DNA from 2 places in the Thioalkalivibrio sp. ALJ15 genome. Region 1 is predicted to be linked to the other one. Evidence: predicted binding sites of a transcription regulator. Region 1 holds the regulator's gene; the other holds the start of a gene.

Region 1 (3,314 bases):
CCGTCGTATGGGTGCGGATTCGGTTACGCTGGTCACACTGGACACCCAGCGCATTGGGGCCACGCGCCAGCTGCAGGCGTTCGCGCAGATGGCGGGCGTGTCATTGCGGGTGCTGCAGAGCCCGCGCGAGTTGCGCGACATGACCGCGCGAGCAGAGGATGGGCATCTGATTCTGGTCGACACCGCCGGGCAGGCACCTTCCGCGGTGGGCGACGAGTCGCTATTTGCCGGCTGGCCGGACCATGTCCGGCGCGAGAGCTGGCTGGTCGTCTCCGCGACCACTCAGGCGGCGGCGCTGCGAAGGGTGCTGGATGCGTTCCGGAAGACGGAGCCATCGGCGCTGGTGCTGACCAAACTCGACGAAGCCGAACAGTTGGGGGAGACGTTGTCGGTATTGCTCGATCAACACCTTGGGCTCACGTTTGTCAGCGATGGACAGCGGATTGCCGAAGACTTCCACCGGGTCGAGACGGGCGATCTGACCCGGCGGGCGCTCGGCGAAGAGCGCGGCCCCGCGCGTCGATCCTCCCGCGATGAACGATGGACCGATGCAAGCCTGGCGGAGTTCTCGAATGCCGGCCGCAATGCGCCGTCGCCGCGCCGTACTCAGGATGCGGGCGTTCTGGAGATGATCCATCCGGTGGGGAAAGGACGCTATGCCACGCACTAATCAGCCGTTGAAGGTCATTGCGGTTGCCTCCGGCAAGGGCGGCGTCGGCAAGACCAATGTGTCGGTCAACCTGTCCGTGGCGCTCGCGCGGCTGGGCCGCGAGGTCATGCTGTTTGATGCCGACCTGGGGCTGGCCAATGCCGATGTGCTGCTCGGACTGCGACCCGAGCGCACCCTGCATGACCTGGTGACCGGACAGGTGAACGACCTCCAGGATGTGCTGATCGAGGGCCCGGAGGGGATCAAGGTCATCCCGTCGGCCTCGGGGATCGCGGCGATGGCGAATCTCACGCAGCTCGAGCACAACGGTTTGATCCAGGCATTCAGCGCCTATTCCAAGCCGCTGGATGTGCTGGTGGTGGATACGGCAGCGGGCCTGCAGGAATCCGTCACGACCTTCTGCCGGGCGGTCCAGGAGACCCTGGTTGTCGTCTGCGACGAGCCGGCGTCCATCACCGATGCCTATGCCTTGATCAAGGTGCTGCATCGCGATCATGGCATGCGGCGTTTCCGGCTGGTCACGAACATGGTCCAGGACCGCGCGGGCGCCGAGCGCTTGTTGCAGAAACTCACCACGGTTTGCGACAACTACCTGCCGGAAGTCATCCTGGATCTCGCCGGTTACATCCCGATGGACGAGCATCTGCGCAAGGCCGTCCAGAAACGGGCACCGGTCGTGCAGCAATATCCGGGCAGCCCGGCGGCCAAGGCCTTTACCGAACTCGCCCGTGCGGTCGACCGCTGGCCGGTGGCCCGTGGTGCCGATGGTGGTGTCGGGTTTTTCGTCGAACGGATGCTGCAGAGCGCATGATGGCGACGCGTAATCGCCTCCACGGATACGAGAACGTGGCCGCAGCCGGCCACGAGCAGCGCGTCGCGGAACATATCGAGCTGGTGCACCGCATCGCGCACCATCTGATGGCTCGCCTCCCTTCCTCGGTCCAGGTCGATGACCTGATCCAGGCCGGCATGATTGGCCTGCTGGAGGCCGCGCGGCAATTCGAGGGCGGGCAGGGCGCGACGTTTGCGACCTACGCCGGGATTCGCATCCGTGGCGCGATGATCGACGAGTTACGCCGCAGTGACTGGACCCCGAGATCGGTGCACCGCAACAGCCGCAAGATCGCCGAGGCGATCCAGACGGTCGAGGCCAGGGAGGGACGTGCGGCGCGCGGGGTCGAGGTGGCCGAGGAACTCGAGGTCCCGATCGACGAGTACTACTCGATGCTGCAGGACCATGCCGGCGCCCATCTGTTCGCGCTGGATGATCTGGGCGGCACCGATGGTGATGCGGACCGGGTGATCGAGGGGCAGGAGGCCTCGCCCTCGCGCACGATCGAGGCCGGGGAGTTTCGCGAGGAGCTGGCCGCCGCGCTCGGCGATTTGCCCGAACGCGAACGTCTGGTGTTGTCGCTTTATTACATCGAGGAGCTCAACCTGCGCGAGATTGGCGCGGTACTCGGGGTGACCGAGTCGCGCGTCAGCCAGATCCGCAGTCAGGCCGTTATCCGACTGCGCGCGCGCCTGGGCTCCTGGCTCGAAGACGGCGAGGCTTTGCAGTTATTCTGAAGGCCAAGCTCTAGTACTCATATGAATCATTTATCCCGGAGTGACCTGTGGACAAGGGAATGAAAATTCTCATCGTGGACGACTTCTCCACGATGCGACGGATCATCAAGAACCTGTTGCGTGATCTTGGCTTCAACAACACCCAAGAGGCCGATGACGGCAGCACGGCATTGCCGATGCTCCAGAACGGCGACTTCGATTTTCTGATTACCGACTGGAACATGCCCAATATGCCGGGCATCGACCTGCTGCGGGCGGTTCGTGCCGACGAGAAGCTGAAGACGATGCCGGTGCTGATGGTGACGGCGGAGGCCAAGCGGGATCAGATCGTCGAGGCGGCCGAGGCGGGCGTGAACGGCTACGTGGTGAAGCCCTTTACTGCGGAAACCCTCAAGGAAAAGATCGACAAAATATTCGAACGCATTGAATCCCAAGGCTAGTTTGGGATTCGGTGTCGAAGTCCCCTAGTCCAGACAAATGGATGGCCGGGGGATCGATCCCGGTCATCACGTTCGGGATGGGGAGCGAGCAAGGGGCTTTGGATGACAGACCAAGAACAATCGATCAGTGAGCAGCAAATCGCTCGCGCGCGGGAGCTCGTGCAGGTTCTGGAGGCAGGGGATGAGGTGGCCGCGCGCGCGTTGATCCAGGATCTGGCGCGCCCCTACGACCGGGAACTCTTCGACGAGCTCGGAAAGCTTACGCGCGACCTGCACGAGGCCTTGCAAAGCTTCCGGGGGGATTCGCGGCTGGTCGAGTTGACCCAGGCCGAGATCCCGGATGCCCGCGAGCGTCTCAATTATGTGGTCACGATGACCGAGAAGGCCGCGCACGAGACCCTGACCGCGATCGAGACGAGTCTCCCCATTGCCGAATCGTTCAGCCAGCAGGCCGGCCAACTGACGGCGAAGTGGACCCGTTTTCGCAATCGGCAACTCTCGGTCGACGAGTTCCGGGAATTCGCTCGTGAGCTGGACGAGTTTTTTGCTCAGGCCAACGACGATACCGAAGAGCTGCGCCGCCTGCTGTCGGAGGTTCTGATGGCGCAGAGCTACCAGGATATTACCGGGCAGGT
Region 2 (3,314 bases), on a different contig from region 1:
GTCTGTTACTCCATCGAACGCCGGCGCGCCTCGCGCTGATAGTGCAGCAGGGCGATGTTGAACTGCCGCTCCAGCCACTGGTTCATGCCGGTGACCTGGAAGCCGGCATACACGTATCCGTCGCGCGGGCTGCGACGGCGATTGGCCAGACGCAGGTCGCCGCCCAGGCGTTCGCCAACTTCGGGCAGTAGCAGGTTCTCGAAACGCATCGGGGTCCCGATCTCGATTGTTTCGACCCAGTCTTGTGGTACCTCCACGCACATCCCCTGGGCCGAAAGATCGGCCAGGTCCCCGATACCGGGCTCTTCCCATTCGCGGTACTGCAATTCGACGCGCGGGCGCTCGCTGATCGGGATATGGACGCGAAAGGTCTCGCGTCGCTGGAGATATTCCAGGGTCTCGGGATAGGGGCAGACGTAAAGGGCCCCGGCGTCCTCGCGTTCGATGCGCGAGACGGCGGTGGAGAAGCGTACGGCCACCCCGCGCAGGCTGGCGAATACCCGCATGCCAGTGCCTTCCTGGGCGTGGCGATTCGCTTCGATGGGCGTGAGTTCGTCGAGGAAGAGCTCGCGTGCACCGGAATCAAGGCGAACCAGCGCGGAGTTGTACAGCGGGCCATCGTCGTCGAGGCGGACGTTGACGAGGGTGAGCTTGTGATCCAGATCCTTGAGGATGCCGGCAATCCGCTCCGGCTTGTCGACGATGTAGTCGGTCTCTTCCATGCGTGGCGTTGTTGTAATTATTGGGCCAAGCCGCACGGTACTGCCGAGCGGTCCGGAATGCCAGCCCCGGGTGTGAGGCGGAGAAGGGCGGAGAGGTGTCGCGCAGAGCGCGCGCGGGTCATGCGCGGGTGATGCGCCGACCGGTACGGCTGCCGGACTGGGTGCGGCCGTAGGGGTCGTAGGTGGGAGCCGGGCCGGGTTCCTCGCCGCGCAGGATCTGGATGGACATCTCCACGCGACGACGGTCGCGATCGATCAGTCGGGCATTCCCCTGGTTGAGGGTATTGCAGCGCTCCACCGAGCGGCGTAGCGCCTGCCAGTGGTCGTCCAGCTCGGCGCCTCCCTCGAGCCGACCGAACAGCCGTGCAAGTCCCTCGGGCGTATACGTTTCGCCGGCGGCCTCGATCGTCTCGCGCTGTCGCCGGCTTTCGGTTTCGAGTTCCTGCAGTAGCGTCTGCTTCTGGGCCACGACTTCGCGCAGGGTCTCGGCGGCCCGTGATTCCACCGCCCGGGTCTCCTGCAGCAGGATGTCCTCCATCTGGTGGCTCAGCCGAATCGAGGCCTCCAGCGAGCGGAGGAAGGCGTGGCGTTGTTCGGGCGACATCGTCGGGTCTCTGTTAGCGCAACAGGCTTTCCAGCTCGATCATGCGATCGGCTAGCTGTTCGTTGTCTACCGGGTACTGACCGTTGGAGATGGCCTCGCGCAGCTCGGCGACTCGCGCCTCGTCGAACGGGGCGTTGCTGGCGGCCCCGGAGGCGGCGTTCATTGCCTGCGCCGCGCCGGTCAGGGTGACAGAGTCATCCTGACGTACGGGTGAGGATGCATTGCCCTGGGCGCCTGCGTCGGGGCGAGAGGTCTCATCGCGGCCCTTCACGCTCGAGCTGTTGCCATCCGGGCGCAGGCCGGGGGAGTTCGGGCCTTTGATATCCATTATTCGGTTTCCTGTTTTTGCAATTCTACTGCAGGGGTTAGCGGCAGCACCGGCTGAAACTGTAGCCCCTTGAGCTGTGAATTTTCGATTCGCTTCACAGTTTGTGGATGGTGACGAGACACACCGCCATTCTACAGGGCAACGCGTACATGTCCGGACTCGAGCACCTCGCCTTCCACGACGCGTCCGGACGAGGTGTTCTTCACGCGGATGCGATCGCCCAGGATGCCATTCTCCAGCGCCTCGCCCTGCATGCGGATCACCACCGAGCCGTTCTCGGCCAGGATGGTGACGCGCTGGCCGCGGCTGACCACCTCGCGCTGGGTGACGTGCTGCTGGCCCAGGATCTGACCGGGCCGGATGTTGCGCCGGGTCTGCAGCCCCACCAGTTCGCCCTTGTTCTCGAAATAGCTCCCCGCATGGCGAGAGGTCTGAATTCGCTTGGTGCGCAGATCGCCGGGGAGGATCGTGTGCTGGCGTCGCAGGCTGCGGCTGGCGACCAGCACCTCGGCGTAGCGCTCGACCGTGACTGGCACATAGATCGACCAGCTGACGGGGGTCTCGCACTGAACCTGTACCGCCGTATTGCCATCGCGTCGCCCGCCGGGCGGGAACCGGGTCTCCAGTGCCTCGCTGCATCGGGCCAGGCGCAGGCGGTTGTCCAGCCGGCCGATCTGAATCTCTACCGCTTCGTCGCCTGGTGTGAGGTTCAACTCCTCCTGGATGAAGCGCTCCGCCGCCAGGCGGATGTTTTCCACTGCCTCGATCTCGGCCTGTGCCGCAATGGAGACCAGGGCCAGAACGACGCCCATGGCGGCCGAAAGCCACCAGGAGCGAATGGAAGGTTTGCGTGCTGACTGGTTCATTGGTCTGGATGCGCGTCGGCTTGTCAGGACTCGAGAGGTTTGCAGAGACGTGCAAGCAGAAAACATGCCAGGCAATCAGGAGCGTACCCTCAAGAGTCACAGCGGCCGGCCGTTATCGGGTCTAGAACGCGTGCAATCGGCATGCGACGGCGGTTTGTGGCATGACAGCGTCGGTCTGCGGGGTGCACACTGGGGCCGGCGAGTCGAGGTGGCTGGCCGCTGGGCGAGGGGGAGAGCAGGACAATGAGTCAATTCATTGACGATGTGAATCAGCGCACCCAGCTGGTGGGGCAGAACCGTATGGAGCTGCTCCTGTTTCATTTGGGGAGCTCGCAGACTTTCGGTATCAACGTATTCAAGGTGCGCGAGGTGATCCCGTCGCCGCCGCTGCGGCAGATTCCCGGATCGCTGAGTGTGGTGCGTGGTGTGGCTACCCTGCGTGGCGGAACCGTCCCCATCATCGATCTGGCGCGCGCGATGGGGCTGCGTACCGCCGTGGGCGAAACGGGCGACCACAAGGTGGTGGTGACCGAGTTCAACCGGTCGGTACAGGGGTTCTGGGTGTCCGCGGTCGACCGGATCGTCAACGTTAACTGGGAAGACGTGAAGTCCCCGCCTCGTGGGACCGGGCGCGAGTCGTTTCTGGTGGCGGTCACCGAGATCGACCACAAGCTGGTCGAGATCATTGACGTCGAACGGGTACTGTCGATCGTCAACCCGTTGCCATCCACGGTATCCGACGCGGTGCGCGCGGAGGCCGAGGAAGAACGCGCCAAGCATGGACAGCGCAAGAT

The links. The regulator FliA, encoded in region 1, starts transcription of late flagellar genes. The targets are predictions, from matches to a motif close to GCTAAAGTTNNNNNNNNNNCNGCCGATA.
Region 2: the regulator FliA is predicted to act here: its motif matches at 1,693-1,720, upstream of flgM (flagellar biosynthesis anti-sigma factor FlgM).

The regions. Positions count from the first base shown of each region.
Region 1 is NZ_KB912059.1:406,516-409,829, reverse strand. It holds gene flhF (flagellar biosynthesis protein FlhF) at 1-670, shown strand, start outside; gene G015_RS0111145 (MinD/ParA family protein) at 657-1,481, shown strand; gene G015_RS0111140 (RNA polymerase sigma factor FliA) at 1,478-2,239, shown strand; gene cheY (chemotaxis response regulator CheY) at 2,299-2,679, shown strand; gene G015_RS0111130 (protein phosphatase CheZ) at 2,782-3,314, shown strand, end outside.
Region 2 is NZ_KB912057.1:105,468-108,781, reverse strand. It holds gene G015_RS0104140 (flagellar brake protein) at 6-722, opposite strand; gene G015_RS0104135 (flagella synthesis protein FlgN) at 841-1,326, opposite strand; gene flgM (flagellar biosynthesis anti-sigma factor FlgM) at 1,340-1,654, opposite strand; gene flgA (flagellar basal body P-ring formation chaperone FlgA) at 1,786-2,520, opposite strand; gene G015_RS0104120 (chemotaxis protein) at 2,764-3,314, shown strand, end outside.